Regions from separate parts of the Yersinia intermedia genome, predicted to be linked through region 2. Evidence: predicted binding sites of a transcription regulator. Region 2 holds the regulator's gene; the other holds the start of a gene.

Region 1 (16,806 bases), 1.6 Mb from region 2:
CGAAATGTGGGGGCGAAACTGGACGTATGCCCATAACGGTCAACTTAAAGGCTATCGTCAATTAGACACCGGGACTTTCCGGCCTATCGGTCAGACCGACAGCGAATATGCGTTCTGCTGGTTACTTAACCAATTGGCAAAGCGTTACCCTCGAACCCCCAGTAACTGGCCAGCGGTATTCCGCTATATCGCTACCTTATGTGAGCAGTTGCGGGCAAAAGGGGTCTTTAATATGTTGCTTTCGGATGGGCGTTTTGTGATGGCGTTCTGTTCGACCAATCTGTATTGGATAACTCGCCGAGCACCTTTTGGCAAAGCGACCTTACTGGATCAAGATGTTGAGATAGATTTTCAACGCCAGACCACACCCAAAGATGTGGTCACGGTGATCGCGACTCAACCTCTGACAGGTAATGAAACCTGGCACAAAATTGCACCAGGTGAATTTGCATTATTCTGTTTTGGTGAGCGAATTTGATTTGGTCAGCGCATACTGCGATACCGGTGCATTGGCGACCGGCGGGCGGCTGAGTACATACTGCCCGTTGATCACTGCAACTGATGGTGGCATCCGATTTTTGGTGAAATAGGCATACCCTGGCTGTAATTGCCGCCAGAAGCTGTAATCCGACGAGTTACGGTGGCGTTGCATATTCTGTTCAGTCATACGGAAAGGGTAGATACTGATATCCACTTTTTCCTGACCAAAGATAAATGCCGTTTGCACGTAGTTAAATATCTCGTCCATATAGGCATCGGTCATTGCATAACAGCCGATTGATTTGCAAGCGCCATGGATCATCAGATATTTCCCTGAATAACCCTGCGACTTATCATAATCATTTGGGAAGCCAATATTAATTGCCCGATAAAACTTACTGTCGGGTTTTAAATGGCGCATATCAATACTGTAAAAACCTTCCGGGCTTTTAAAATCCCCTTCACGGCGTTTTGGGCCAAGGCCACCTGAGAATTCACAGATGCGATAGCTCTGCACTAAACGATATTCACCTTGTAGCCTGGCGTATAATTCCAAGGTACGTTCTTCTTTGAAAATCTGAATATAGACCGATGACCCGAGTAATTGTTGTTTTAGCTCTTTGGAAACTGCCACTGGCTCACTGGCTGAGCTGGTGAAGGAAACCGCCGGCAAACCCATTATCACCACAGACGTAAGCATCGCAAACAACCGTGCGATTTTGCCCATTTATTATTCCTACTTATATTATGTAAATTATGCCACTGCATTCTTTGATTTATATGCGCAGATTATCAGTCGGAAAATTTTTAGCAATATATGTTTTGTATAAAATAACCACAAAGTCGGTAAAGATGAATTATCAACAAGATTTTACCGAGCGTATAGATAAATGAGTAGTAAATTATTTGTGTTTGCTTGACCCAAGTCACTGCATTTGTCAGACAGTGTAGAATGAAAATGCTAAAATCGTCCGCTGCTGATGGTCTGTACATGTAATCGCTATTACAGCCGCTTCACCCTGAAACCATATAACGTGGGTATCAGCAATAATCGCCGCGATTCTTTCAACCAGCGTTCATGTCTGTCTAATTGACTGAGTATTAAACCGTCGTTTAACTGAACCATGAAAGTATCTTATCTTTATGTAGCTGTACGCTCTGGGCTAAGTACAGCATTTGATATAACTAATAAAGTTGTTCAAACCTATGATTAAAATAAAGAAAGGGCTAGACCTTCCCATCGCTGGAGTACCTGTGCAGGTAATAGAGGAGGGGCCTGTTATTCGTCATGTGGCTCTGCTCGGTGAAGAGTATGTAGGCATGCGCCCCTCAATGTTGGTGCAAGAAGGTGACTGGGTTAAAAAAGGGCAGGCGCTCTTTGAAGATAAAAAAAATCCAGGAGTTACCTTTACTGCGATCGCCAGTGGCAGAATCAGTGCCATCAATCGTGGTGAACGTCGGGTGCTTCAGTCTGTTGTCATCGAGATTGAAGGGGATGAGCAAATGCCTTTCCAACACTATGAGGCCGCTGATCTTAATCATCTGAGCAATGAACAGGTACAAAGCCAATTGCTGGCATCTGGTTTATGGACCGCATTCAGAACCCGACCGTTTAGTAAAACCCCAGTGCCAGGCAGTAGCCCACGCGCTATTTTTGTCAGTGCGATGGATACCCAGCCGCTGGCAGCCGATCCGCAGGTCATTATTGCCACTGAGTCAGACGCCTTTAAGCACGGCTTAACTGTTCTCACGCGTTTAACTGAAGGCAAAGTGCATGTGGGTCATGCTCCGGGGCAGGTTGCGGTCAACCATTCGAACGGGCAAGTGACTTATAACGAGTTCTCCGGCCCGCATCCTGCGGGTCTGGTGGGGACACACATTCATTTCCTTGAGCCGGTGAGTTTGCGCAAAATGGTGTGGCATGTGGGCTATCAGGATGTGATTGCTATCGGTAAATTGTTTACCCGTGGTGAACTCTGTACTGACCGCATCGTTGCGGTGGCTGGCCCACAGGTGAATCAACCGATTTTAGTGCGCACCCGTTTGGGCGCCAGCTTATCTGAACTGACCGCAGGCAAGTTAAAAGAGGGTGAGAATCGTATTATCTCCGGCTCAGTGCTCAGCGGTACGGCCTTCTCGGCAACTCATGGTTATTTGGGCCGTTTCCACCAGCAAGTTTCGGTTATCCGCGAAGGGCGAGAAAAAGAGCTATTCGGTTGGGTAATGCCAGGGCGTGATAAATACTCGATCACCCGTACTACGCTGGGCCATTTCTTCAAACGCAAGTTGTTTGCTTTCTCTACCGATATGCATGGTGGGGAGCGCGCCATGGTACCAATTGGTAACTATGAGCGGGTGATGCCACTGGATATTCTGGCAACCCATTTGTTGCGTGATCTACTGTCCGGTGATACCGACAGCGCGCAAGCGCTAGGGTGTTTGGAGTTGGATGAAGAAGATTTGGCTTTGTGTACATTTGTCTGCCCCGGTAAGTACGAATACGGTCCGGCACTGCGCGACATATTGACCAAGATTGAGCAGGAAGGATAACTGATGGGCTTGAAAAGTTTTCTTGAGAAAATAGAACACCACTTTGAAGCGGGTGGCAAATTAGAGAAGTACTATCCGCTGTATGAAGCGGCTGCCACTATTTTCTATACACAGGGCAAAGTGACGCCGGGTGCTTCTCATGTGCGAGATGCGATCGACCTGAAAAGGATGATGATCCTGGTGTGGCTGGCGGTATTCCCTGCCATGTTCTGGGGTATGTATAACGTAGGGCTACAGGCCATTCCGGCGCTGAACCAACTCTACAGTGGCGCGGAACTGCAACAGATTATAGCCAGTGACTGGCATTACCGGTTGGCACAAATGCTGGGGGCGTCATTGGCTCCAGATGCTGGCTGGGCCAGTAAAATGGTGCTGGGGGCGGTTTATTTCTTGCCTATCTATGCCGTTGTATTTGTGGTTGGCGGTTTTTGGGAAGTGGTCTTCTCCATTGTCCGCAAGCATGAGATCAATGAAGGTTTCTTTGTTACCTCGATTCTGTTTTCCCTGATAGTTCCACCTACGTTACCACTATGGCAAGCAGCACTTGGGATCTCTTTCGGCGTGGTTATTGGCAAAGAGATTTTTGGTGGCACTGGGCGTAACTTCCTCAACCCGGCACTGGCTGGGCGTGCTTTCTTATTCTTTGCTTATCCGGCTCAGATATCCGGTGATTTGGTGTGGACTGCCGCAGATGGTTTCTCCGGCGCAACCCCATTGTCACAGTGGAGTGTTAACGGCAGTCACAGTTTGGTTAACACCATTACCAATCAGCCTATTACGTGGATGGATGCTTTCCTCGGTAATATTCCCGGCTCTATTGGTGAGGTTTCCACGCTAATGATCCTGATTGGCGGCGCCATTATTCTTTTCGGGCGCATCGCCTCGTGGCGTATTGTTGCAGGGGTGATGATTGGCATGATTGCCACGGCCTACCTATTTAACTGGGTCGGCTCCACCACCAATCCACTATTTGCTATGCCGTGGTATTGGCATTTGGTACTCGGTGGCTTCGCTTTCGGTATGATCTTTATGGCGACCGATCCGGTTTCGGCTTCCTTTACTGATAAAGGGAAATGGTGGTATGGCGGCTTGATTGGCGCGATGTGTGTGTTGATCCGCGTCGCTAATCCAGCTTATCCCGAAGGAATGATGTTGGCTATCTTGTTTGCCAACCTGTTTGCACCGCTATTTGACTATGTGGTTGTTCAGGCCAATATCAAGCGGAGGAAAGCGCGTGGCGAGTGATAAACCAAGAAATAATGACAGCATCGGCAAAACGTTGCTGGTGGTAATTGTGCTATGCCTGGTGTGTTCTGTGGTGGTGGCTGGTGCGGCTGTGGGGTTGAAAGCCAAGCAGCAGGAACAACGTCTGTTAGATAAACAACGCAATATTCTGGCGGTGGCGGGTTTGTTGCAACCAAGAATGCCCGCAGAAGAGGTTCAGCGGGAATTTGCGCTGCGCATTGAGCCACGGTTGCTAGATTTGCAAAGTGGTGCGTTTATTCAACAGGATCCGGCAACCTTTGATCGTGCTCAGGCATTGCGTAGTGACCAAATGAGCATTGCCCTGACGCCCGCACAGGATATTGCTGGCATCCGCCGGCGCGCTAACGTGGTTGAAATTTATCTGGTACGTGGTGAAATCGGGCAAATCAACAAGATAGTTCTCCCTGTTTATGGCTCCGGTCTGTGGTCAATGATGTATGCCTTTGTTGCCATCGACACTGACGGCAAAACGGTGCGTGGTATCACCTATTACGATCAGGGTGAGACCCCAGGGCTGGGAGGTGAGGTTGAGAACCCAATTTGGCGTAATCAATGGATTGGTAAGCGGCTATTTGACGAGCAAGGCCAACCGGCTATTCGGATTGTTAAAGGGCGCGCACCGGCTAATGATCCTCATGCGATCGATGGCTTGTCAGGTGCGACCTTGACCTCTAATGGGGTGCAAAACAGCTTTGATTTTTGGCTCGGTGAAAACGGCTTTGGCCCGTTCCTGAAAAAAGTGCGCGAAGGAGCGTTAAAAAATGGCTGATACCAAAGAGATTAAGCGAGTTTTATTCGGGCCGTTATTTGATAACAACCCGATAGCGTTACAGATCCTTGGCGTTTGTTCCGCGCTGGCGGTGACCACCAAGCTGGAAACCGCATTAGTGATGACACTGGCAGTCACCTTGGTAACTGCGTTCTCCAGTTTCTTCATCTCACTGATTCGCCATCATATTCCAAACAGTGTGCGCATCATTGTTCAGATGGTGATTATTGCCTCGCTGGTGATTGTGGTGGATCAGATCTTACGGGCCTTTGCCTATGAGATATCCAAACAGCTATCCGTGTTTGTTGGCCTGATTATTACTAACTGCATTGTGATGGGGCGTGCCGAAGCCTATGCAATGAAGTCGCCGCCGATTGAAAGCTTTATGGATGGTATTGGTAATGGTTTGGGCTATGGCGTCGTGCTGGTGTTGGTGGGTTTTGTTCGCGAACTGATTGGCTCCGGTAAGTTATTTGGTGTGACAGTATTTGAAACCGTCCAGAACGGCGGGTGGTATCAGCCGAACGGATTGTTCCTGTTGGCACCTAGCGCATTCTTTATCATTGGTTTGCTGATTTGGGGTCTGCGTACCCTGAAACCTGCGCAGATTGAGAAGGAGTAATTGACGATGGAACATTACATCAGTCTGTTTGTCCGCGCGGTGTTTGTGGAAAATATGGCGTTAGCATTCTTTTTGGGGATGTGTACTTTCCTTGCAGTTTCCAAGAAAGTGTCGACCGCCTTTGGCCTTGGCATCGCGGTAACGGTGGTATTGGGTATCTCAGTACCTGCGAATAATCTGGTTTACAATCTGATACTGCGAGATGGCGCATTAGTTGAAGGGGTTGATCTCAGTTTCCTGAATTTTATCACCTTTATTGGCGTTATCGCTGCCATAGTGCAGGTGTTGGAGATGATCCTCGATCGTTATTTCCCAGCACTTTATAACGCACTGGGTATCTTCCTGCCATTGATCACTGTGAACTGCGCCATCTTCGGCGGCGTCTCCTTTATGGCACAACGAGATTACAATTTCCCTGAGTCTATCGTTTATGGCTTTGGCTCGGGCATCGGTTGGATGCTGGCAATTGTGGCGCTCGCAGGTATTCGCGAAAAAATGAAATATGCCAATGTGCCTGCGGGTTTACAGGGGTTAGGGATCACCTTTATCACAACCGGATTGATGGCCTTAGGGTTTATGTCTTTCTCCGGTGTGAATCTATAAAGGCAGGAATAAGTCATGGAAATAATTCTGGGCGTAGTGATGTTCACCCTTATCGTACTGGCATTGACAGTGATGATTCTATTCGCCAAATCAAAGTTGGTGAATACCGGTGATATCACGATTGATGTTAATGATGATGCGGATAAAAGTTTTACCGCGCCTGCGGGGGATAAGCTGCTCAATATGCTTTCCAGCCAGGGCATATTCGTTTCTTCAGCTTGTGGTGGTGGCGGTTCTTGCGGGCAGTGCCGCGTGACGATTAAAGAAGGTGGCGGGGATATCCTGCCGACGGAACTTTCACATATCTCAAAGCGTGAAGCTAAAGAAGGCTGTCGGTTAGCTTGTCAGGTTAGTGTGAAGCAGAACCTGAAAATTGAATTGCCAGAAGAAATCTTTGGTGTGAAAAAGTGGGAATGTGAAGTTATCTCTAATGATAATAAAGCCACATTTATCAAAGAATTGAAGCTAAAAATTCCCGATGGTGAAGTGGTGCCATTCCGCGCCGGTGGTTTTATCCAAATAGAAGCTGAACCGCATACAGTTAAATATACAGACTTTGATGTACCTGATGAATATCGCGGTGATTGGGATAAATTCAATCTGTTCCGGTTCGAGTCAGTGGTCGCTGAATCAACGGTGCGTGCTTACTCCATGGCGAACTACCCAGAAGAGCGCGGCATTATTATGCTTAACGTGCGTATTGCTACGCCACCACCGTCAGTTCCTGATGCGCCGCCAGGCATTATGTCTTCTTATATCTGGTCATTAAAACCCGGTGATAAGGTGGTTATCTCTGGTCCATTTGGTGAGTTTTTTGCCAAAGATACCGATGCCGAGATGGTCTTTATTGGTGGTGGGGCGGGTATGGCACCGATGCGCTCGCATATTTTTGATCAGCTTAAGCGGCTACATTCGAAGCGTAAAATCAGTTTTTGGTATGGTGCGCGTTCACGGCGTGAAATGTTCTATGAAGAAGATTTTGACCAACTACAGGCTGAGAATGATAATTTCCGTTGGCACGTTGCATTATCAGACCCACAACCGGAAGATAACTGGACGGGATATACCGGCTTTATTCATAACGTGTTGTTAGAAAATTACCTTAAAAATCATCCGGCACCGGAAGATTGTGAGTTCTATATGTGTGGTCCTCCGATGATGAATGCGGCAGTTATCAAAATGCTGAAGGATCTCGGTGTAGAAGATGACAATATTATGCTTGATGATTTTGGCGGCTGATTTGCCATTATTCGGCTTTTTACCGCAATTGGGGATATCGTGCAGAAACATATAACGCATTGGTTAATAGCCGCCGTGGGGGCTTTGCTGCTCACAGGATGTGGCCCTGAGCAAGTCAATCTCGAAGGTAAAACGATGGGGACCTCATATTCAATTAAATATGTGAGTGACTCATCCACACCCAGCCCAAAGAAGTTACAGCAGGAAATAGACCGCGAGTTGGAACTGGTTAATGACCGGATGTCGACATATCGGTCTGGTTCTGAATTGAGCCGTTTTAATCAAAGTCGCGCAGTGAGTACACCATTTCGAGTATCAGCGGATACCGCTAAAGTGGTGCGTGAGGCTATCCGAATTAATCGCCTGACCGATGGTGCTCTGGATGTCACTGTCGGGCCTTTAGTTAATTTATGGGGGTTTGGTCCTGAAGGGCGGCCAGAAGTTGTCCCTACTGAAGCTGAAATAGCTAAACGTCGCGCATGGGCTGGTATTGATAAACTGGCAGTAGAAAAAGGTGCGTTAATCAAACGGATCCCTGAGCTGTATGTCGATCTTTCCTCTATTGCGAAGGGATATGGGGTTGATGTTGTAGCTGAATATCTGGAAACGCAAAATATCACCCACTATATGGTTGATATCGGCGGTGAAGTGCGGACGCGCGGTAATAATGGTGACAATAAGCCTTGGCGCATTGCGATAGAAAAACCTGTTACTGGCTCGGCACAAAGCGCGCAAGAGATTATTGAACCGGGGCGTATGGCAATAGCGACCTCTGGGGATTATCGTAATTATTTTGAGCAGAATGGCGTGCGTTACTCACACACGATTGACCCGGAAACGGGGCGGCCAATTAATCACCGGCTTGTATCAATCACCGTTTTAGATCCAAGCTGTATGACAGCAGATGGGCTGTCGACTGGGCTAGATGTCCTTGGGCCAGAACGAGGTATGGCACTTGCTAATTTACTGGGTATTCCGGTATTTATGATAGTAAAAACCGATAAGGGCTTTGAGGAGCGTTATTCTGACGCGTTCAAGCCTTATCTACAAAAACGGCCTTGATAGGAGAGGATATGTTGACAGTTTTTATCGCATCCTTTGTCTTTTTTCTATTGGTCATCGGCGGGATGTCGTTAGGTTATATCGTAAAGCGTAAAACCTTGCAGGGCAGTTGCGGAGGAATTGGGGCTTTGGGGATGGAAAAAGTATGTGACTGCCCTGAGCCTTGTGACTCACGTAAGAAACGCTTGGCTAAGGAAGCTGCTCGGCAGAAGAAATTGGATCAATATCGTATTTTATAAGGTGTGTTATAGATTACGATACGACCAATATAGAGAGTTGTGTATAAAAATTGTATAGGCATGACACACAAATTTAGACAGAACCCCCCAGCCAACTCAGTATTGACTGGGGGGTTTATATTTACACTTTAATGCTGTTTTTGGTATGTCAATTTACGGTGATAAGGCTGTTGTTCCATTTTCTGATTAGCGCCATATCACGGTGGTCGATTTTTACTTATTTATTCTTACTCACTATATTTTTAAAAAGTGCAGGAGAATCAACCATGACGCCATTTACCTGTAATTCTTTGGCTTTTTTATAATCTTCAGGAGTATTAATGCCGAAGAAAATAATATGTGCATTGGTATTTTTTCTAAAGCAATCCATCGCCTCTTTATCCCAACTTAATACGGCGTCAGAACGCCCTTCGCCCAACGTGTATTTTTCTACCACTTGTACTTTGCGATGTAACTCTAAACCATACCAACGTTCTGTATTATCTGCTGGTAATTCACATTTATGATCCATCGTAATATTAGCTAATTGAGTACGGGTAAAGTTGCGGCTTTCAAAACGCTTGATTTTATGCGAGGCATCGCTGTCTGCATTGACGGTATCCAGTGCTTTCAGATAGTTATCATCTGTAGAGTAAACCCGGGTACGTGCGAAGCGATCTTTTTCTCCCTTAGTGCTTGCGGTAAGCGTCTCTTTTAGGGCTTTGGCAAAGGTTAACGGGTTGGCATCTGGTGACTTAATGTCCAGATAGAATGTCGTATCAGGATATTTTTTCAGCACCTCATCAAGTGTGGGAATATTGGTGCGTGAGTCAGTTTTAGGCTGGATATGATGTTTCTTGTTATAGGCAACACTCGCATCCACTTTAGCGAGTTGTTGAGCTGTATAACTAGAAACCGCCCCGGACTTATCAGTTAGTTCTTTGAGGTCTGAAGGGCGATATAATACTGGGATATTATCTTTAGATAATTGTAATGTAATCCATATAGCATCAACACCATTAGATAGCGCTTTATCGATAGCCAGTAAGGTATTTTCTGGCGCATCTGCCGTTCCTGCACGATGAGCAATAATCTGTGGTGATGAAACCGTAACGGATTGAGCATTAACAATAAAAGTAGCGGAAAGAAGTAGGGTGGCCATTATATAATTTCGCATAATATATAGTTTCCATTCATTATCTAATAATGAATTTTATAAGGTGAGAGTTAATCATATCACTAACATTTTTTCGACCTTTTCGAATTTAATGATTTTTTATTAAAATAAATGACAAAATTCTAAAAAAAGCCAATAACAGTATTCAATTCTGTTATATACGTAATTAGTTGGTGTTTTGATTAGGATAATTATGACTTTACGGTATGGCTATCTGATTCGAATACGCGCAGAGCAGAATTGCTCAACGATAGAATTGCATACTGATATTGAGGATATTTATCACCTATCGCGGGATGAGAAAATTCTGCATAAATCATAAAAACCATTAGTTAAGCAGGTAAAAGTTGTATTAGTGTGATGTGATATTTCACTGGGTTGTTGCACCTTTAAGTGCCAGGTCTTAAGAAGGAATGTTGTGTGTCGAAATTGCGAGTTGGTGTAATTTTTGGTGGTAAATCGGCAGAGCATGAAGTGTCGTTACAGTCGGCCAAAAACATCGTAGAGGCGATTGATAAAGAAAAATTTGATGTCACGCTGCTAGGTATTGATAAGCAGGGGGAATGGCATGTTAACGATGCGTCCAGCTATTTGTTAAATGCAGAGAACCCGGCGTTGATCTCCCTGAACCACTCAAACAAAAATGTAGCGTTGATTCCCGGTCAAGAGCAGCAGCAGCTTATCGCTGCGGATAATGCTACTGCATTGGCGCAACTGGATGTCATTTTCCCTATAGTACACGGTACGTTAGGGGAGGATGGTTCCTTGCAAGGCTTGCTGCGTATGGCAAATATCCCCTTCGTTGGCTCTGGTGTGGTGGGGTCTGCAGTGAGCATGGATAAAGATATCGCCAAGCGGCTACTGCGTGATGCCGGGTTGAATATCGCCCCCTTCATTACACTGACGCGAGCAAATAAAGATAATTACAGTTTTGAGCAGATGACGGCAAAACTTGGTTTACCCCTCTTTATCAAACCGGCAAATCAAGGCTCCTCGGTTGGGGTGAGTAAAGTACGCAATGCGGCTGAATACCAGCAGGCTGTTACGCTCGCGTTTGATTTTGACCATAAGGTATTGGTTGAATCCGCGATTGTCGGGCGTGAGATTGAATGTGCGGTACTGGGTAATGATAACCCTCGAGCTAGCCTGTGTGGTGAAGTGGTCGTCAGTGATGAATTTTACTCCTACGATACCAAGTATATTAATGAAACCGGTGCTCAGGTGGTTATCCCTGCGGTGATAGACAGTGCAGCCAGCGACCATATTCGCGCAGTAGCATTAGCCGCGTTTCGTACACTTGAATGCCGTGGTCTGGCACGGGTAGATGTCTTTTTAACGCCAGAAAATACAGTTATTATAAATGAAATCAATACACTGCCTGGTTTCACCAACATCAATATGTACCCCAAACTCTGGCGCGCTACGGGCGTAGGTTCTACCGAGCTGATCACAACACTGATTGAGCTGGCGTTAGAGCGCCATCAGCAAGATAAGTCATTGAAGAGTTCTATTTTTAGCGACCGCTAAATGAATATTGTGGTTGAACCCATCGGTTGCCTGTAGGCAGCCGTTGCGTTCGGCTCTCAAGAAAAGCTGCGTGGCTGAGGATTAGGATAATCTTGAATTTTCCTGATTTAACTGTATTCTTATACAGTAGTTTGGTTGGGGAAAGATAACATGCGTAAGATTATTCATGTCGATATGGATTGCTTCTTCGCGGCAGTGGAAATGCGCGACGATCCCAGTTTGCGTGATATTCCCATCGCGATTGGTGGCAGTCGCGATCGGCGTGGAGTGATCAGTACGGCCAATTACCCTGCCAGGCGTTATGGTGTTCGTAGTGCTATGCCAACGGCGATGGCACTTAAACTTTGTCCACAGCTTAAAGTTATCCCTGGCAGAATGGCAGCCTATAAAGAGGCGTCACTGCATATCCGTGAAATTTTCGCTCGTTATACCCCGCTGATTGAGCCGCTCTCGCTGGATGAGGCCTATCTGGATGTTTCTGATTGCACTGCATGCAGTGGTTCTGCCACTTTAATTGCTCAGGAAATCCGTCAAGCCATTTTTGATGAACTGAGTCTGACCGCTTCCGCCGGTATTGCCCCGATAAAGTTTCTGGCCAAAATCGCTTCAGATCTGAATAAACCTAATGGTCAATATGTCATCACCCCTAATCAGATTCAGCCTTTCTTGCATGATTTGCCGCTGAGTAAGATCCCTGGCGTGGGGAAAGTGACCGCTAAGCGTTTACAAGAACTCGGGTTGGTTACCTGCGGTGATGTGCAAAATTATCCGCAAGCTGAATTATTAAAGCGTTTTGGCAAATTCGGTCATGTGCTGTGGGAGCGTAGCCACGGTATTGATGAGCGTGAAATATCCCCGGACAGATTGCGTAAATCGGTCGGTGTTGAAAGAACGCTGGCGGAAGATATTCATGATTGGGAAAGTTGTGAGGCATTGATTGATCAGCTTTATATTGAACTGGAAACTCGATTACGCAAAGTGAGGCCGGATCTGCATATCGCACGTCAGGGCGTTAAGTTGAAATTTCATGATTTTCAACAAACTACACAGGAGCATGTTTGGCCAGAACTGAATAAGGCCGATTTGCTGCAAGTGGCGCGCACGGCATGGAATGAACGGCGTACCGGGCGGGGAGTACGTTTGGTTGGGCTACATGTCACTTTACTGGACCCACAACTTGAACGGCAATTACTGCTTAGTTGGGAATAATGCGATCAATAAAAAACGGCGGGCCAAAGCGCCGCCGTTATCATCTAAAGATCAATCAGCGTTGTTTATGCCCGTTCTGGAATGGCTTTTAGCAGTGCGGTCAGCAACTGCCAATATTGACCAACGCTTTCGATATGAACTTGTTCATCCGGTGAATGTGGGCCGGTCATGGTTGGCCCAATCGACACCATATCCATATCCGGGTAAGGTTTTTTGAATAAACCACACTCCAGACCGGCGTGGATAACCATGATGTTCGGTGTTTTGTTGAACAGTTTTTGGTAGGTTTCCCGCACCAATGCCATGACAGGAGAGGTTGGATCCGGCTGCCAGCCAGGGTAACCGCCTTTCGGTAGCGTTTGTGCGCCAGCTAATTGACCAATTGCCGTCAGCATGCTCACCACGTAATCTTTGCCACTGTCGATCAGGGAGCGAATCAGGCAGATGATTTCTGCTTCGTTCTCATTCATGGTAACCACACCCACATTCAGTGAGGTCTCAACCACGCCTTTAACGGCATCGCTCATGCGAATTACACCGTTTGGCGTAGCATTCAGCAATGCCACTAAACGTTGCTGTGTGTCTTGAGTCAGCGCTTTTACATCAGTAGATACTGGCTCAAGCAGGAGTGCCAGATTTTTTTCCACCGCAGCCAGTTCGTTTTTCAACGTTGCCAGATACGCCTGACTCAGGCTTTTTAATTGATCGACTTTATCTGCACTAACCGCCAGGATCACCGACCCCTCGCGCGGGATAGCGTTACGTAATGTGCCGCCATTGAGATCCAATACGCGCAGATCCAGATCTGTTGCGTGTTCGAACAGGAAGCGGGCCAGCAACTTGTTAGCATTGCCTAAACCTAAATGGATATCCGCACCTGAGTGACCGCCTTTAAGGCCTTTTAAGGTCAATTTCAGGGTTTGGTAACCTGCAGGGACTGCTTCGCGCTTCAGGGCCAGAGTGGTGATGAAATCAATACCACCAGCACAACCCATATAGATTTCACCTTCCTGTTCGGAATCGGTATTAATCAGAATATCGGCTTTCAGCCAGTTAGGTTGCAGGCCGAATGCACCGTCCATACCGGCTTCTTCGGTCATGGTCAGTAGCACTTCCAGTGGGCCATGTTCAACGCTGTCATCAGACAATACGGCCAGCGCAGAAGCCATACCAATGCCGTTATCCGCACCTAATGTTGTGCCACGGGCTTTAACCCATTCACCGTCGATATAAGGCTGGATAGGATCTTTGGTAAAGTCATGTACCGTATCATTATTCTTCTGCGGCACCATATCCAGATGGGCTTGCAGCGCCACCGGCTTACGGTTTTCCATCCCTTTGGTCGCAGGTTTACGCAGCAGGATATTACCGACCTGGTCGCGCTCGGCGTGCAGGCCTCTTTCTTTGGCCCACGTCATAATGTGCTGCGCCAGCGCTTCTTCATGGTAAGACGGATGGGGGATGGAGCAGATTTTTGCGAAAATATCCCACAACGGCTGAGGCGAAAGTTGAGACAGTTCAGACACTGTAAGTCTCCTGTAACAGCATGCTCATATCGGCAACCTCAGAATGAAGATGTCAGAGATGCTATCGGGTTGATGACTAAAGATTTTAGGGGTAATGACAAACCGCCATCGGAATGGCGAGATGGTTTGAGAATATCACTTTCATCGGCATTACGCGCGTTTCGCCGCACAATTACCGCATTCGATCCGATTAATTAGCCCGATAATTGCTGGTTTTTATCCGGCTGGCTCACTATAATCTCGCGCAACCTTTTTTCCCCTTCTGATACATGGCAAGCCACTCCTTTACTGGCTGGGATTACACTTTATGAGCGAAAAATACGTCGTTACCTGGGATATGTTGCAAATTCACGCCCGCAAACTGGCAAAGCGTTTACTGCCAGCCGAGCAATGGAAAGGTATCATCGCGGTAAGCCGTGGTGGGTTAGTTCCGGCTGGTATTCTGGCGCGTGAGCTGGGTATTCGTTATGTAGACACCGTTTGCATTTCTAGCTATGACCATGATAATCAACGTGATCTTAAAGTCCTGAAACGTGCTGAAGGCGACGGTGAAGGCTTTATTGTAATTGATGATTTGGTTGATACCGGCGGTACTGCGAAAGCTATCCGTGATATGTATCCGAAAGCACACTTTGTTACTATTTTTGCCAAACCTGCTGGTCGCCCATTAGTTGATGACTATGTGGTTGATATCCCTCAGGGTACCTGGATTGAGCAGCCGTGGGACATGGCAGTAACATTTGTTGCTCCTTTAAGCGGTAAGTAATTTAGTTGGCTTTAAACGCCTGGTCAGTTCCGGGCGTTTCATTTTCTCCGCAGTATGAGTACACTTGACCCCATCTGACCAGCCCTTATCGGGCCTGAATCACGGCTTATGGAGGCTATCGTTATCATGGCACAAGCCAACCTCTCTGAAATTCTGTTTAAACCAAAATTCAAACATCCTGAAACCTCTACTCTCGTGCGGCATGCTCACTGCAACCATCCTATGACAGTGCATTCTGCTTTGGACGGTGATACCACCAGCCATTGGTATCGGATGATCAACCGCTTGATATGGACCTGGCGCGGTGTCGATCCTCTTGAAATCGAAGAAGTGTTGTCACGCATTGCCTGTTCAAAGGCGGAACACAGCGATAACGAACTGCTAGATACTGTAGTGGGCTATCGCAATGGTAACTGGATTTATGAGTGGGCCCATCAGGGGATGCTGTGGCAGCAAAAAGCCATGGAAGAGACCGACCCATTGAATGCCGGTCAATACTGGTTAAATGCGGCCAACTTATACAGCATTGCGGGTTATCCACATTTGAAAGGCGATGAGTTGGCCGAACAAGTCGAGGTGTTATCAAACCGCGCTTATGAAGCCGCCGCTGAACATCTGCCGTATAACCTAAAAGAGCTTAATTTTGCTATTTCAGATGGCGGTACGCTGGCGGGTTTCCTGCATATGCCCACAGTCGGCAGTGCGCCATTCCCAACGGTATTGATGTGCGGTGGGTTGGATACATTGCAAAGTGACTATCATCGATTGTTCCGTGACTATCTGGCCCCGAAAGGGATAGCCATGTTGACAGTGGACATGCCATCGGTGGGGGCTTCATCGCGTTGGAAGTTAACGCAGGATACCAGTTATCTGCATCAGCAAGTATTGCAGGCATTACCAGGTATCCCTTGGGTTGATCATCAGCGGGTCAGTGTTTTCGGTTTCCGTTTCGGTGCCAACGTGGCGGTGCGCCTGGGGTATTTAGAACCCCAGCGGGTGCGTGCTGTGGCATGTCTCGGGCCGATTGTGCATCATCTTCTGTGTAATGCTGACAGTCAACGCCAGGTGCCAGATATGTATATGGATGTTATGGCCAGCCGATTGGGAATGGCTGATGCGGCAGATGAAACGCTTAGAACAGAAATGAACAGTTATTCGCTGAAAACACAGGGGTTACTGGGGCGGCGTTGCCAAACCCCTATGTTGGCGGGGTACTGGGAAAATGATCCATTCAGCCCGAAAGAAGAGGCGAAGTTAATTTGTTCTTCCTCGGCGGATGGCAAGCTATTACCTATATCATCAACGCCGCTGTACGACAATTTCCACCGTGCATTATTGCAAGCCAGTCAGTGGTTAGAAGATAAAATGCGTTAATGAGTTGCTAATTTTTAACAGTTTGCTAAAAAGGATCGTCTATATAAGGAGATTTAAGAATGACGTCGACCAGTGCTCATCCTAAAAGTAAGCTTATGAAACGTTTTGCCGCTTTAGGACCATATCTGCGTGAAGGGCAGTGCCAGAGTGACCATTTTTTCTTTGACTGTTTAGCTGTTTGCGTCAATGTGAAGCTTGCCCCCGAGAAACGTGAGTTTTGGGGCTGGTGGATTGAGTTGGTACCGGCAGAAGACCATTTTACCTACGTTTACCAGTTTGGCCTGTTTAATAAAGAAGGCAATTGGAAAGCGGAAAAGATTAAAGATCCTGAAATACAAGAGAAACTGGAGACCACGCTGCGTGGTTTCCATAAACGCCTTGCTGAGATGTTGACTTCAATTGAAATGAGGTTGGAACC
Region 2 (16,806 bases):
TGCTCAACGTCAGTTCGACTTCGGATCTGGCATTCAGTCAGGCGATGCAGTTAATTGATGGCGCCAGAGATCTGGATCAGAAAACGTGGATACAACAATTTCCAGCAATCAGTGACGCTCGAGTAGGACGAATTGTGGATTTTTATCTGCAACTCCATGATGTAGAGGGCGTCGAGTATGCCGGTAACTTAGATGATTTAACGCATTTAAGATCTGGGCTAACAGCGGCTCAAGGGTATGAAAAAGCCCGTGTTATCAGTTTGGAGCGGGAAGCCTTTTTTCGGTTATCGCAAAAAGGCCTGACACTGTCCACAGAAGAAAAACTGACCCCACTGGCGGCCCTAAGCCTTGCCTGGTGGCTGCATCAAAAGCATCAGCCCACACTGGCAGAATTATCTTCTGCTATTCATCGGCCTGAAAATAAAGAGGTTAAGCTTCAGGCGGCAATACTCTATAACCATTCCCATTATGGTAATCGCTATGGTGACGTAGCGGGGATTTCCACTGCGGATTTAAACGATTGGGGGCTGAAGCAGCTAGGTGCGCCGGAACTACCTGTTTCCCGAGCGGTTAGGGCATTGAGGGTTATCCATGAAGGGATGGATGCCCGGCCTGCGATATTGCAAGCACCGGAGGCTTATCTTGCTAATGGTTTTGCGCCGAAAAATGCTCGGGGCAGCTACCTGAAAAGGGAATCTTTAACACTAGGAGATATGATTTTAATCGGCTGCGACCAGATTGGGTTTGATGCCTGTAGCCAACAGGATTTCACTCAATTTCTCGATTTCGAACACGCAGTAGGCAGTCTGGCATTTTCGCTCAAAACTACCCTTAAGTTACATTATCAATTGCAAGGCAAAGCCCTTGATGGATTAGAAGGTAAAAGTCCTGAGCAACTGTATACGTTATTACTTCGGGAAGAAGAGCAGTTGCATCAAACTGGTGGCACGCGCTACAGCCCGACGGCAACTTTTTTATCCCATTTCAGCCAATCTAATGAAATCGAGCCTCTCACCTTAGGGGAAGCGGCAAGTGTCATCAAACGCACTGCTGGGTCAATGGATGTGTCCCATTTGTCTAAAGATGCTCAGCAGGTCTTTGATAGCATAAAACAATTGGCAGACAATATTGTTGTTGGTACGGCTATTGATGTGGAATATGACAGATTTGAAGTGGAGCTTAAAGTGCTGGCTCAGCTTCTTAAGCCAGGCCATCCCTTACATACACTGGTGCATTATCGACTTTATAAAACAGCGCAAGAAAAAATAGAGCGACAACTCGCTTATCTCGATATGCGTCTAGCCTATCGCCATCTTCCCGCCGCTTTTGATGACGATCAGGCGATAAGAGAGATCCTGACAGAGGCTGGGGTGGAAAAAGTCGATGATTCCAGAGCTTATTATTACCGTTATAGCGACCCGCATAAGCAAAATGATTCACCTGTTAATGAATTTAAACGGCGTCGGGATGCAAGCAATCGCTTTGTCGCCAATATGTCGATGCCTGGTAAGAACGGTAGGTCGATTGATGTTTATAAGACGCTAGATGCGAAAAAAACTGAATATCATGAGTGGATAAAATCGCATCCGGCAGTTCGCTCTCAGGCAATCAAAACATTAATTGAGAAAGGTCAGCGGCCAGAGAGTGGTGCGCTACAAGATAAAATCAATGCCCTTGCCAAGGATTATCGGCCAGAAACTGAAAATTCGCGTTTTTGGCGCACGGCCTGGACATCGTTAGAAGAGAGTTGGGTGTGTAAACTCCCACTACCTAACCCGATGTGTACTATCGCCAGAGTCGAAGGTCCGCGCGCTCGTAACGAAAATGAAAATATGGCGGCGGGGATGGTGGCAATGTTGATGGAGGCGGGTCAGCTTCGGGGCATGGAGCGCGGGGTCAAGTTGATAGAGAATCCGCCGCTGGGCGTAAAACCATCGGGTTCTTTGGCTCCTCCGCCACGGCCTGTTATACCTTCCCGTTTGCCGGTGGCGGAAGGCGAAGTGATACCAACGCGTCAGACGATACCAAGCCCGCATGGAAAGCCAGTTGAAGTACAATGGGTTGAGCTAAAAGATCCACTCGTCTCTGGTGGAATGCGTGAAGCTTGGGTCAGACAGGGGGGCGGCGCGACCTACTGGGAAGTCGACATAACCACCGGTAAGGACGTGGGTGTTGTCTTAAAACAAGGCCCTGCATTTAGCAAGCCGGGTAGATTACCGGGGGGCGGGCCACTGCTATCAAAAACTGCTCATCCTGAATTTAATCCTGCGATAAAATTAGGCAAGAAAATTGGCAGCGGATTGACAGCTGAAATCTATCTTGATGCCAATAACCCCGGTTTTGTTCTCAAAAAAATAAGCACGAGAGATACGTTTCTTATAGATAAGGTATTCAAGAAAGAAGTTGAGTTCTTTAATCGGTACTATGGCGAAGGCTCTGCGGAGTTAATTAATCAGGATAATCAACATTATATCAGAATGTACCGAGTGCCAGGGAAAGTCTTGACAGAGATTAATACTAAAATTTTCCCGCCAGGTGCGAAGAACAGTTTTTTACGCATGATGGACGATTTAGCTTATTACAATATTATCCATAATGACTTGAATTTTAATAATGTCTTATATGATAAAAAAACTAACACCTTTTACCCTATTGATTTCGGTGATGCTGTTGATGGGTATTACTCACTAAGTGAACCCAACAGCGGCAAGCAACATTGGGGAATAAAGATGCGGGTTGGATTTATCCTTGAACATATTGAAGAGTATGCCCGAACTTAGTTTAGTTTGTTGGTCATAATAAAAAGTAACCTGATGTCGCGGGATCCTCAATCTGCGCTACAATGTCCCCTTCTTTACGAATTAGCGGGGAGAGCCTTTTCTCCCCGGCAGGGAGCAAGCTAGATGTCTACCGGCGATGCATCAATTATAAAACCTATCCAATGGTGTGCCATTGATCAGCCAAATTTTCCTGCTGATATCGCTGATTGGTTGATGGAATTGGGGTCGATGACCCGGCGTTTTGAGCAACATTGCCAACGAGTCCATGTCGAACCCCAGCGAGAATGCTTTATTACGCGTAATGAGTTAGGGGAAGATGCAGAGCACTTACCTGTAAGCGAACGCTATTGGCTGCGGGAAATCATTTTGTGTGGTGATAATGAGCCTTGGTTGCTTGGGCGCACGGTTATCCCAGAGCAGACACTGTCTGGCCCAGATAGGGCGCTGGTGGATTTGGGCACCCTCCCACTCGGGCGCTATTTATTTGGTGGGGACAATTTAAGCCGTGATTATATTCAAGTGGGGCGGCAGAATGAACTTTGGGCGCGCCGCTCGTTGCTGCGTCTGTCAGGCAAACCCCTGTTACTGACGGAAGTTTTTTTACCGGCCTCGCCACTGTATTCGGTTTAAGCCGTAGTAAGATTTTGGAGATGGATAAATTGAAGGGAAGTACTGTTCAGACCAAATGGCAGGCTTATTGCCGTTTAATGCGGATTGATAAGCCTATTGGCTCGTTGTTGCTATTGTGGCCGACGTTGTGGGCATTATGGCTGGCGGGGCAGGGTATCCCAGAAACCAAAATACTGATTGTGTTTGTCTTGGGTGTGTTTTTTATGCGTGCGGCCGGTTGTGTCGTCAATGATTATGCTGATCGAAATATTGATGGTTTTGTAAAGCGCACCGCATCCCGCCCGTTACCCAGTGGCATTATCAGTGAACGAGAGAGCAAAATCCTGTTTGTGGTATTGGTACTGCTCTCGTTTGGTCTGGTATTAACCCTTAATAGCATGACCATTTGGTTATCATTGGCAGCACTGGCTTTAGCCTGGACTTATCCGTTTATGAAGCGGGTCACTCATCTACCCCAAGTGGTATTAGGTGCAGCTTTTGGCTGGTCGATACCTATGGGTTTTGCTGCGCTGAGTGAGAGTTTACCCCTGGTTTGTTGGCTGTTATTACTGGCGAACATTTGCTGGACCGTCGCTTATGACACGCAATACGCAATGGTTGATCGCGACGATGACCTGAAGATTGGGGTTAAATCCACGGCGATTTTATTTGGTCAACACGACAAGCTGATTATAGGGTTGTTGCAACTGGCAACCCTGGTGTTGATGGTTGCTATCGGCTGGCTGATGGGGTTGGGTGGCGCATTCTATTGGTCAATCCTGCTGGCGGGTGCCTTGTTTATCCACCAACAAAAGATGATTACTCAGCGTGACCGTGACGCCTGCTTCCGTGCGTTTTTGAATAATAATTACGTTGGGCTGGTGTTGTTTTTAGGCATTCTGATTAGTTATTGGCAGTAAATACGTTTCTGGAAAACAGTCAAAAAAATGGCCAGATGATGAATCCGGCCATTTTTGTTTAGCGCATCGAGGAATTAGTCTTCCGATTTATCCTCTGCCTCGGATTCAGGCAGTTGATTGCTGGTTTCGGCTGGCATACTGACACTCTCGATAGTCAGCTTCACTTCCGGCGTCATCAACGCACTCAGCATATTGTAAACTTCCAGCGTATGTTCCTGAACTGCGTCACCACTGTCACTGATATAACCTTCTTCGCGCAAAGTACCAACCAATGTTGAAAATACCGCTTTATCAAAGAATTCTGGTGCGTTAATCCCGTGCAGGACAGACAATCGCTGCGCCATGATACGGCTTTCTTTCTCCAGTGCCCCACGGTTAATGCTCGGATTGGCACTGAGCAGTGACAAGGTAATCGCGTATCGTTGCAGGGTTTCCCGCACACCGGCGGCCAATAATTGCAGTGGGCGAATCCGGGCCGGATTCAGCACTAACTCGGTCCCTTTGTCACAAATCAACTGTTGGCGGGCCAGCTCATCTATCAGTGTGTCCAGCGTCTGTGGCAACTCTTCTTTGCTGTAATGCAGGAACAGCTCAGCTTTCAACATCGGATAAATCATACTGATTTGGCGCAACAACTCATCACGGGTAATGCGGCGGTGGTACATCACCATACTGGCGATCAGGGACGGCAGCATCAGCAAGTGCTGGATATTATTGCGATAATAGGTCATCAGCACGGCTTGTTCCCGTGGCAGGATGATAATGTCACCAATGTTGTCTTTCTCCACCTCAAACTTATTCATATTCAAGGCGTGATTAAGTAACTCTTCCGGCGTTTTATCCGGTACGGTGACATCTTTCGCATAAGGAACATTGCGCAGCAGTTGCAGATAGCAATCAAGTTGCTCAAGCAACTGTTCACGGGTGAGTGAACGCTGACGTGAGGCTAACAATGCGGTAGAACACAAGTTCATGGCATTTGCTGCTGCCGCATTATTTATTCTCACCATAATCTTACCGGCCAAATCATTTACCGCCGGTGTCAGCCAGCTTGGGCGCTGAGCTTCGATCGGGTCAATGGCATCACGCCATTGCGGTACATTGGTGTTCAGATAGGTGGTCAACGGGATCGGTTCACCAAAGTTGACATAGCCCTGACCGAGGTTACGTAACTTGCGCAAGCCCCGCAGCATCTGCAACAGGTTCTCTTTCTCTTTGGTCGCGCCGCGCAGCTCTTTGGCATAGGTACCCACTTCCATCACATGTTCGTAACCGATATAAATCGGCACCAAGGTGATTGGACGTGAGCCACCACGCAACATTGCCTGAATGGTCATCGACAATGTGCCGGTTTTTGGCTCCAGCAGGCGGCCGGTACGTGAACGCCCCCCTTCAACAAAGTATTCAACCGAATAACCACGGGTGAACAGTTCACCTAAATACTCGCGGAAAACCGTTGAATAGAGTTTATTGCCTTTAAAGGTGCGACGAATAAAGAACGCGCCCAAACGACGGAAGATAGGCCCGGCAGGCCAGAAGTTAAGGTTAATCCCGGCGGCAATATGCGGCGGCACCAGCCCTTGATGATAAAGCACGTAGGAGAGCAGCAGATAATCCATATGGCTGCGATGACAAGGCACATAGACGATTTCATGGCCATCTTGCGCCAACTGCCGCACCCGTTCTGCATTATGGACATTAATGCCCTGATACAAACGGTTCCACGTCCAGCTTAATACCCTGTCAGACAGGCGCACGGCTTCATAAGAGAAGTCGGCAGCGATCTCTTCCATCAGCGTAATGGCATTTTGCTGTGCTTTCTCATGGGAGATTTTCTTGGTCCGCGCTTCATCGGCAACGGCCTTTTCAATCGCCTTTGAGGTCAGCAACTTTTTGAACAGATCCTGACGGGCAGGCAGACTAGGGCCAACCGCGGCTAAGCGTTGACGGGAGAAGTGCATGCGCGCGACACGAGCCAGTTTGTGGGCGATAGTTTTATCGGTACCGTGTTCGCTGGCCATTCTGCGCAGTGAAACTGTGGTAGAGAAACGCACAAAGCTATCGCGACCCAGCCATAAGACAGCGAAGAACTTCTGCACCCCGTTAAGCACGCGCAGATGTGGTGTTCCGTGGCCTTCACGCCCCGGCGAACGACCAAACATCACGGAAACCGGTAGCATCTGGATATCCAACTCGGGATTATTGCGGTGCAAATCCAGATAGTCGTGGAACAGCTTTACCGATTCCTGTTTAGGTGCGTAATAACGAAAGACCCTCGGGCCATTATCGATAAACACATGACTAGGCAGTTGCACGCCATCGATTTCCAATGGAATCAAGGGGTCGGGCAGGTCTTGTGCTTGACACTGCGCTCGCAAAGTCAGCAAATCAGCCTTAGAATTGTAAGGCAAAACGTACAGAATAGGACGAGAGGGGTCTAGCCCTAACTCAGTCACAGGGTCTGCCGGAATAACCTTGCTTTTTACCAACAGTTTAAGTGGTAAATTCAGTAACTTATAATATATTTTACGCCAACCTGACATAACTACATGAAGCCTCTTGTTAGCAATTCGTCGCAAGGATACCAGAAACTGGTTTTGAGATCTGTGGTGATAAGACAACAGAAAGCGGCAAAAATCATCATTAACTTAAGATAAAGGCAATAAAACATGGCGAATCAATCAACAGGGCTGGCCCGAGTCTATAAAGCGGCCGGTTATTCTGTGAAAGGCTTAACGGCTGCCTGGAAAAACGAAGCAGCTTTTCGCCAGGAAGCTGTCGCCGCCATCATCGCTATCATACTGGCCTTCTGGTTAGATGTAGATGCTATCGCACGCCTTTTATTAATTGGTAGCGTCATTTTAGTGATCATCATCGAAGTCATTAATAGTGCGATTGAGGCGGTGGTGGACAGGATTGGCAGTGAGCTCCATGAGCTATCGGGGCGTGCCAAAGATATGGGGTCTGCGGCGGTATTTCTCGCCATCTTATTAGCGCTATTTGTCTGGATAACGGTACTTTGGCAGCATGCTGGTTAATGTTATGACGAACAATGCCGCAGAAATAAGCTGTGATTAATCCCTGTTTTTATTCACTCTTTGGTTCCCAACACCCGCTTACCTGTATATACTCACAGCAAGACTGTATAAACAAACAGGGGGCGGAATGAAAGCACTTACTACCAGACAGCAAGAGGTTTATGACCTGGTTCGCGATCACCTAGCGCAAACCGGCATGCCACCGACCCGTGCCGAAATTGCGCAGCGTCTGGGGTTTCGCTCTCCTAACGCCGCTGAAGAGCATTTAAAAGCACTGGCCCGTAAAGGTGTCATTGAGATTGTTTCTGGCGCTTCCCGTGGCATTCGCTTGCTGATGGAAGAAGAAGATGGCCTGCCACTGATTGGCCGGGTTGCCGCAGGTGAGCCTTTGCTGGCACAGCAGCATATCGAAGGGCACTACAAAGTAGACCCATCGATGTTTAAGCCGAGTGCAGATTTTCTGTTGCGGGTTAATGGGATGTCGATGAGAGATATCGGCATTCTGGATGGTGACCTATTAGCGGTACATAAAACGCAAGATGTGCGTAACGGGCAAGTGGTTGTGGCACGAATTGACGATGAAGTAACGGTAAAACGCTTGAAAAAACAAGGTAATATCGTACAGCTTCTGCCAGAGAATAGTGAGTTCCAACCCATTATTGTCGATCTGCGCGAGCAGAGCTTTACTATTGAAGGACTGGCCGTCGGTGTTATCCGTAATGGCGACTGGATCTAACATTAGCGTTTTATATTGAACTGATAAGCCGTTCCTGCTCAGGAGCGGCTTTTTATTATCGTTAATTGCCTCAATAGGCTATTCAGATGCCCAAAATAATTGGTGTTGCAAGTAGGCAGCCAGCAAGCGACAAATCTGCCGGGAGCTGATTTAAAGGTTACTTGCAGCAGTCTCACAGAAGTGAGGTTTATAGATGGGCCAAGTAACAAGTGTAGCTAACACCTGATAGCTTCAGTATAAAGGATATAATTAGATTGAGACGATTCTGACAATAAGTTATTACCTACTGTTTTAACTGAATAATATGAATGTATATTTTTACTTTATAGTTCGATTTCTTGTGATTAATATTATCAAGGCTTTAATTATCAGTATCCTCTGCTATAGTTATTCCTACGGTAAGCGAAACAACGAAGTTTAATTTTAAATTATGACTGTGAGCGACTAATTTAAATATTGTTGTTTTCTCAATAGACGATGTTTATCGTGCTAATTTAAATAAACTGACTAATTCCCAAGGTAACGGAGATATTATGAATAAAGATCAAGCCGACGGTAACTGGAAGCAGTTTAAAGGTAAAGTGAAAGAAAAATGGGGCAAGTTGACCGACGATGACCTAACGGTAATTGAAGGTAAGCGTGACCAGTTAGTGGGTAAAATCCAGGAGAAATACGGCTATCAGAAAGAGCAAGCTGAGAAAGAAGTCAAAGCTTGGGAAGACCATAGCAAGTTTCGCTGGTAACAGCATGAAATGGAATTAAACTGCTATTGATATAAATTAATCGGGTCTCTCGTTTCATAGAATATGAATTATTAATCAATTCCGTATAATTATTGATAAATCAAATCCAATTATACTGATGTGATGATATTGTTTTAATAAAAGATATTCTGGTTGTACCTGTATTTATATCTGCCTTGGCACAAGGACGTGCCTTATAATTATTATCCTGTCGCATTGCTCGCGGCAGTCTGCTTTTTGCTCACCGATATATACCCACCAGGGATCTCTATCTATACCCTAAATAATTCGAGTTGCAGGAAGGCGGTAAGCGAGATACAAATCGGTCGGGAACCGATTTGAACAGCATTTATGCTAGCCCGCAGGATGAGGCTCATTAATCCCGATGAGCTTACATAAGTAAGTGATTCGGGTTATTGAGAGCAGCCAACACACATGCAGCTTGAAGTATGACGGGTATAAGGCAAAAGTAATTGGAGAGCAGCTAACATTGCTGCGGCTTCAATATCTTCAATTAGATATGCAACTATTTCTTTTTAGTGACAATAGAGTGGTCATGGTCACAATGATCATGGCTTTCACAGGCTTCAACTTCCCCGCATTCAGCACATAACCCGTGCGCTTCAACCACACTGTGACGCAGTGCAAAACCTGATTGTTTAGCTAGCTGCGCCAATGCTTCTTCAATACCCACAGTGGTACGTTCAGTGACTATTTTGCAGCGATCACAGATAAATAGTGCCGAGGTATGGGTTGGCTCTTCAAAATGATGGCATAGCACATAACTATTCGCTGACTCGACACGGTGGATAAAACCCTGCTCGAGCAAAAAATCCAATGCGCGATAAACCGTTGGAGGCTTGGCTTGCGGCTCAGAAACACGCAGCAAATCCAACAAATCATAAGCACTGATTGCGCCAGGTTGTTGTGCCATTAAGCGTAATACTTCAAGACGTTGCGGTGTCAGCCGGACGTTACGTTGTTGGCACAGCTCTTCAGCCTGAGCCAGCAGCTTTTCCTCATTGATAGGTTTCATGATATCCATCCCGCAGCATTCAAATTGAATTGATTTTATCATATTTAGCGTTAATCGCCGATAGATGAAAAGGCAAGGGGAAGGTGGGTATCACATTTTTGTTAAGTCATAGAATTCGATGACAGAACGATCAGCCGTAAGGTTCAATTATCACACCGGCAGCTATGGTGAGGTTCTATGGTATAATTACTCATTCCATCCCTTTGTAGGGTTCGCTCGGCGGGCAACTTCAATGGGTATTCGATGAAATAATAACCGATGAAATCACCGTAAATGCACGCAGCCCAGACTTTTTCCAGCACCCCGGCCACTAAGCCACACTACCCCCTGCAACGTTTTTCCGTCGCGCCGATGCTCGACTGGACTGATCGTCATTGTCGCTATTTTCATCGTTTGTTAACCAAGCAGACCTTGTTATATACCGAGATGGTCACCACCGGTGCCATTATTCATGGCAAAGCTGACTATCTGGCTTATAGCGAACAGGATCATCCGGTGGCACTGCAGCTTGGGGGCAGTGACCCGCAAGCACTGGCACATTGTGCCAAATTGGCTGAACAACGCGGCTACAATGAAATAAACCTGAATGTGGGTTGCCCATCTGATCGGGTGCAAAATGGTCGTTTCGGCGCTTGCCTGATGGGTGAGGCTGAACTGGTCGCTGACTGCATTAAAGCTATGCGTGATGTGGTTTCTATTCCTGTCACCGTTAAAACTCGTATCGGCATTGACCAACTGGATAGCTATGAGTTCTTGTGCGAGTTTGTGCAAACGGTGGCAGACCGTGGTGAATGCGATATCTTTACCATTCATGCTCGTAAAGCCTGGCTCTCAGGGCTTAGTCCGAAAGAGAACCGTGAAGTGCCACCGCTGGATTATGAGCGGGTTTATCAGCTCAAGCGTGATTTCCCAACACTGACTATTGCCATTAACGGTGGTGTGAAAACGCTGGCTGAAGCCAAAGAGCATCTTAAACATCTTGATGGGGTGATGATGGGCCGCGAAGCCTACCAAAATCCAAGCATTTTGACCCAAGTCGATCGAGAACTGTTTGATGCGAATGCCCCTGTAGTCGATAGCGTTAAGGCGATTGAAGCACTTTATCCTTATATCGAACAGGAGTTGTCTCGCGGCGCTTATCTGGGCCACATCACCCGGCATATTCTTGGTATCTTTCAGGGGATCCCTGGTGCGCGTCAATGGCGTCGCCATCTAAGTGAAAATGCCCATAAGCCCGGTGCCGGTGTCGCCGTAGTAGAGCAAGCCTTAGCGCTGGTCACTCGGCCTTATACCCTTCGTCCTTGAAGTCGCAGGGTTGTTAGCTACGTTTACTTACCCGAATCACTTACTTGAGTAAATGATTCGGGATGCGTTCACTTGCTGCCTACCTGCGATGCTAATTACTTTGGGTATAATAAAATAGCTATAAGTTAGTCAAATCGACCATGCCTATCTGTTTTTCTGGTAGGCATTTATATTACTTAATAAGTAAATTCAATGTATTAGCTGATGCATTAAAGTTGGCATGCTTCTTGTAATACTTCTTATAAAATCCCCGATTTGTTCGTTATATTTAATGATGTGGTTGTGGGACACACACAATTATTAAGGAGTCAGCCATGTTTGAAATTCTCTTTGTTATCGGCTTTTTTATCATGCTGATGGTAACCGGTATATCCCTGCTAGGGATCTTCGCTGCATTACTGGTGGCTGCCGCTTTTATGATGTTGGGCGGCTTATTCGTCATGATGATTAAGCTGTTACCTTGGTTGATTCTGGCGGTGGTGGCGGTCTGGATATGGCGTTCGATGCAGAAACCGATAGTCAGGCGTTACTAAAATTTTACTTTCTTGCGGCAGCGATCACAGCCTGAAAGATTAGTGGGGCGAATCCGAGGGAAAACGTATTTTTTCTCGAGCGTGCTTGCTAGGATGCTAACCGATACGATTTGGTATCACATTTTTCATCCCTGCCAGAGGTAAAAATAGCCGTATAAACGGCAGTTAGCTCTGACAGAATACGCTGCTGTGCCCCTACATGTGCATCAAAGAAAGCGTTGTAAAGAAGGGCTCCCTAATCGGAGCCCTTTGTTTTTTCAACAATATTACTGAGGAATGGCCAGACAACTTACGGTATCAGTAAGCTGGATCCTGTGGTCTGGCGGCTTTCTAAAATTTGATGGGCACGGTGAGCATCACGCAACGGGAATTGCTGTGCCTTTGCCACATCGACATTAATTGCTCCGCTAGCAATCAGTGAAAACAGTTCGTGGCTGGCACTTTCTAACTCTTGCCGATTGGTGACATAAGTGTTGAGAGAGGGGCGAGTAACATATAGCCCGCCTTTTTGGTTCAGGATGGCAAGATCTACTCCTGTTACTGGGCCGGAGGCATTACCGAAACTCACCATCAAGCCTCTACGCTTAAGGCTATTAAGCGAGTCCAGCCAGGTACTTTTCCCGACGGAGTCATACACCACACCCACTTTTTCGCCATTAGTCAGCTCTGCCACCCGCTCGGCAATATTTTCTGTACGATAGTTAATCGTGGCCCAGGCACCAGCAGCTTTTGCTAATTTGGCCTTTTCATCAGAACCAACACTGCCGATAAGCTTAGCACCAAGCGCTTGCGCCCACTGGCATGCAATTAGCCCTACTCCCCCTGCCGCTGCATGGAACAGGAATACCTCACCCGGTTTTATCTCGTGGGTTTGGCGCAACAGATAGTGCACGGTCAGTCCTTTGAGGAATGATGCTGCGGCCTGCTCGAAAGAGATATTGTCAGGAAGTATGGCAATCTTCTCTGCCGCAACATTATGCACTTCGCTGTAAGCCCCGAGAGCTGATTGGGCATACACCACCCGGTCACCGACGTTTATTGTGTTAACCGATGAACCCACTTTGGTGACAATTCCCGCAGCCTCTGTTCCCAATCCACTGGGAAACTGTGATGGTGAATAAAGCCCACTGCGAATATAAGTATCGATATAGTTAATACCGATTGCCTTGTTTTCTACCTGAACCTCATTTGCCGCAGGGTCAGAAGGGGTGAAATCAAGGTACTGCAACACTTCCGGCCCGCCAGTGGTACTGAATTGGATATGCTTTGCCATGGTAGCTCCTATAGATAGGTATATTTTCACCCTACAGGGTTCTGCACGGAGTGCCAAGATCTGGCTAATACCGATATGTAATAGGGAATATTATTACCTCTTAGAATCAGGCGATGCAGCAGTGTGAGCGGCATTTTTTTTCCTCATCACCGAACTTTCTGAACTCATCAGCTCCATTCATTTGCGGTCTACCTGCAACTCCAATTACTTTGTGTATATACTAGGCCGTTATATTTTCTATTCGATATTTTCCTATCGCAACAAAGGTAAAGAACACTCTTCATGGCCGCAAAAAAACCAACCAACAATATGACAGAGCCACGAGACCGCCAGATGGAAGGGCTGAAACTCCCGCCTCATTCGCTGGAGGCAGAGCAGTCCGTGTTGGGCGGTTTGATGCTGGATAATGAACGCTGGGATAACGTGTCAGAACGCGTTGCCAGCAATGACTTCTTCAGCCGCCCGCATCGCCGAATCTTTACTGAAATGCAGCGTTTGCTGGAAAACAGCAAACCGATCGACTTGATCACCTTGTCTGAGTCGCTAGAGCAAAAAGGCGATCTGGATTCGGTGGGGGGATTTGCCTATCTGGCAGAGTTATCGAAAAATACGCCAAGTGCGGCGAATATTGGTGCCTATGCTGATATCGTGCGCGAACGTGCGGTAGTACGTGAAATGATCTCGGTAGCCAACGAGATAGCTGACGCCGGTTATGATCCCCAAGGGCGTAGCAGTGAAGATCTGCTGGATCTGGCTGAATCAAAAGTGTTTCAGATAGCTGAAAGCCGCGCCAGTAAAGATGAAGGGCCGAAAAGTGTCGATCAGATCCTCGAAGCCACGGTCGCGCGAATTGAGCAGCTCTATCAGCGGCCCCATGATGGGGTGACCGGTGTTTCAACCGGCTTTACCGACCTCGATAAAAAAACCGCCGGATTGCAGAAATCAGATTTGATCATTGTCGCTGCGCGTCCATCAATGGGTAAAACCACTTTTGCGATGAACTTGTGTGAAAACGCAGCGATGATGCAGGAAAAACCGGTATTGATCTTCAGTTTGGAGATGCCCGGCGATCAGATCATGATGCGTATGCTGGCATCCCTGTCACATGTTGACCAGACCCGTATTCGTACCGGTCAACTCGATGATGAAGATTGGGCGCGTATTTCCAGCACCATGGGCATATTGATGGAAAAACGCAATATGTACATTGATGACTCATCTGGTCTGACGCCGACAGAAGTGCGCTCCCGCGCGCGGCGTATTTTCCGCGAACATGGTGGTTTGAGCCTGATTATGATCGACTACCTGCAATTGATGCGGGTGCCATCTCTTTCAGATAACCGAACGTTGGAAATCGCCGAGATTTCGCGCTCACTCAAAGCACTGGCGAAAGAGTTGCAAGTCCCGGTCGTGGCGTTATCACAGCTTAACCGTAGTTTGGAGCAACGCGCCGATAAACGGCCAGTTAACTCCGACTTACGTGAATCAGGCTCTATCGAACAAGATGCGGACTTAATCATGTTTATCTATCGTGACGAGGTTTATCACGAGAACAGTGATGAGAAAGGGATCGCGCAGATCATTTTGGGTAAACAACGTAATGGCCCGATCGGATCTGTCCGGCTGAAATTTAACGGCCAATGGTCGCGCTTTGATAACTATGCCGGTCCGCAGTACGACGACGAATAGTTTCCCCTTCGTCCTTGAAGCTACAGGGTTGTTAGCGGCGGTGACCCATGCGGCACCTCTCGCTTGCTGCTTTGCTGCAACTCCAATGACTCTGGGCATAACATCTATTAATTATTAAGGATAAGAAATGAAAGCGGCAACAGCAGTAATCGACCGCCGCGCTCTGCGACATAACTTGCAACAGGTACGGCGCATGGCGCCACAAAGCCGCCTGATTGCTGTTGTGAAAGCAAACGCTTATGGCCACGGGTTATTAGAAACAGCGCATACTTTGCAGGATGCCGATTGCTACGGCGTCGCGCGCATCGGTGAAGCTCTGATGCTACGTTCCGGCGGGATCGTAAAACCTATTCTGCTGCTGGAAGGGTTTTTTGCCGCAGAGGATTTGCCTATTCTGGTGGCTAACCGGATTGAAACCGCAGTACACAGTATTGAGCAATTAGAAGCGCTGGAAGCGGCGGATCTCCCGGCACCGATCAATGTTTGGATGAAACTCGATACCGGTATGCACCGTTTAGGTGTGCGCCCTGAGCAGGCCGACGCTTTCTACCAGCGCCTATGTGCTTGCCGCAACGTTATTCAGCCCGTCAATATTATGAGCCACTTCAGCCGTGCCGACGAGCCTGAAGTGGAGACCACCCATCAGCAACTTGCTTGCTTTGACGCCTTTGCTATTGGCAAACCGGGTAAACAGTCTATTGCTGCCTCTGGCGGTATTTTGCTGTGGCCGCAAGCGCATCGTGATTGGGTTCGCCCCGGTATCATACTGTATGGCGTTTCGCCGATGGATGAACCTTATGCCAGTCATTTTGATCTACTGCCAGCGATGGCATTAAAATCCAGCCTGATTGCTGTGCGTGAACATAAAGCCGGTGAGCCAGTGGGCTATGGCGGTACTTGGGTTAGTGAGCATGATACGCGCTTGGGTGTCGTGGCGATTGGTTACGGTGACGGTTATCCGCGCAGCGCACCATCGGGTACGCCGATGTGGGTCAATGGTCGCGAAGTATGCATTGTCGGGCGGGTATCAATGGACATGATTTCAGTTGATCTTGGGCCAAATAGCAGCGACAAAGTCGGTGATGAAGTGCTGTTGTGGGGGGCCGATTTACCGGTTGAGAAAATCGCGGCTTACACCGGTATCAGTGCCTATGAATTGATCACTAAGCTGACCTCCCGTGTAGCGATGGAATATCTGGGAGAATAAGGTAAGCTGCAAAGGGTATAAACAGTGATTATTTAATCCAGGAGAGCAGCACCGTGTTCCAGAATGTTGACGCCTATGCAGGTGACCCCATCCTTTCACTGATGGAAAGTTTTAAAGCCGACGACCGAGCACATAAAGTGAATTTGAGTATTGGGCTTTATTACAATGAGCAGGGTGAAATCCCGCAAATGCAGGCAGTGGATACCGCTGAAACCCAAATGAATGCTCAGCCACATGGGACACCGGTTTATTTGCCAATGGAAGGTTTGCAATCTTATCGTACTGCTATTCAGCAGCTACTATTTGGCAGCGATCACCCTATGCTGGCTCAGCAACGGGTGGCGACTATCCAAACTGTCGGTGGTTCCGGTGCATTGAAAGTGGGTGCTGATTTCCTTCATTCCTATTTCCCTGACTCTCAGGTGTGGGTCAGTGACCCTACGTGGGAAAACCATGTTGCTATCTTCAGTGGCGCAGGTTTTAAGGTGAATACCTACCCGTACTTTGATAATGACAAGCTGGGCGTAAAATTCGATCAAATGCTGGCAACGTTGCAGCAGTTACCGGCCAGAAGCATTGTGTTGCTCCATCCTTGCTGCCATAACCCAACCGGATCTGATCTGACGAATGCGCAGTGGGATCAGGTTATTGGCGTGGCTAAAGACAGGGATCTGATCCCGTTCCTGGATATTGCCTATCAGGGCTTTGGTGCTGGGTTGAATGAAGATGCTTATGCGATTCGAGCCATGGCGGCAGCGGAGTTGCCTTGTCTGGTCAGTAACTCCTTCTCTAAAATCTTCTCTCTGTATAACGAACGGGTCGGTGGCCTTTCTGTGGTATGTGAAAGTGAAGAAGCCGCTGGTCGCGTATTGGGGCAACTGAAAGCCACGGTGCGCCGTAACTATTCCAGCCCGCCAAACTTTGGCGCACAGGTTGT

Evidence for each region. The regulator LexA, encoded in region 2, represses DNA repair genes until DNA is damaged. The targets are predictions, from matches to a motif close to TNCTGTATGTACATACAGNA.
Region 1: a site for LexA is predicted at 11,623-11,642, ahead of dinB (DNA polymerase IV). Genes of this name have one in related genera too.

Annotation. Positions count from the first base shown of each region.
Region 1 covers NZ_LR134116.1:3,544,774-3,561,579, reverse strand. The annotation lists gene EL015_RS16380 (class II glutamine amidotransferase) at 1-478, shown strand, start outside; gene dpaA (peptidoglycan meso-diaminopimelic acid protein amidase) at 452-1,207, opposite strand; gene EL015_RS16370 (Na(+)-translocating NADH-quinone reductase subunit A) at 1,687-3,030, shown strand; gene EL015_RS16365 (NADH:ubiquinone reductase (Na(+)-transporting) subunit B) at 3,034-4,275, shown strand; gene EL015_RS16360 (Na(+)-translocating NADH-quinone reductase subunit C) at 4,265-5,065, shown strand; gene EL015_RS16355 (NADH:ubiquinone reductase (Na(+)-transporting) subunit D) at 5,058-5,687, shown strand; gene nqrE (NADH:ubiquinone reductase (Na(+)-transporting) subunit E) at 5,694-6,290, shown strand; gene nqrF (NADH:ubiquinone reductase (Na(+)-transporting) subunit F) at 6,306-7,529, shown strand; gene EL015_RS16340 (FAD:protein FMN transferase) at 7,569-8,591, shown strand; gene nqrM ((Na+)-NQR maturation NqrM) at 8,603-8,830, shown strand; gene EL015_RS16330 (glycerophosphodiester phosphodiesterase family protein) at 9,048-9,986, opposite strand; gene ddlA (D-alanine--D-alanine ligase) at 10,407-11,513, shown strand; gene dinB (DNA polymerase IV) at 11,664-12,722, shown strand; gene pepD (beta-Ala-His dipeptidase) at 12,788-14,248, opposite strand; gene gpt (xanthine phosphoribosyltransferase) at 14,556-15,014, shown strand; gene frsA (esterase FrsA) at 15,141-16,388, shown strand; gene crl (sigma factor-binding protein Crl) at 16,448-16,806, shown strand, end outside.
Region 2 covers NZ_LR134116.1:388,031-404,836, forward strand. The annotation lists gene EL015_RS01775 (OspG family effector kinase) at 1-2,780, shown strand, start outside; gene ubiC (chorismate lyase) at 2,904-3,410, shown strand; gene ubiA (4-hydroxybenzoate octaprenyltransferase) at 3,440-4,309, shown strand; gene plsB (glycerol-3-phosphate 1-O-acyltransferase PlsB) at 4,384-6,852, opposite strand; gene EL015_RS01795 (diacylglycerol kinase) at 6,979-7,347, shown strand; gene lexA (transcriptional repressor LexA) at 7,475-8,083, shown strand; gene EL015_RS01805 (CsbD family protein) at 8,617-8,826, shown strand; gene zur (zinc uptake transcriptional repressor Zur) at 9,353-9,862, opposite strand; gene dusA (tRNA dihydrouridine(20/20a) synthase DusA) at 10,136-11,167, shown strand; gene pspG (envelope stress response protein PspG) at 11,482-11,700, shown strand; gene EL015_RS01825 (quinone oxidoreductase) at 11,990-12,973, opposite strand; gene dnaB (replicative DNA helicase) at 13,256-14,662, shown strand; gene alr (alanine racemase) at 14,790-15,869, shown strand; gene EL015_RS01840 (amino acid aminotransferase) at 15,923-16,806, shown strand, end outside.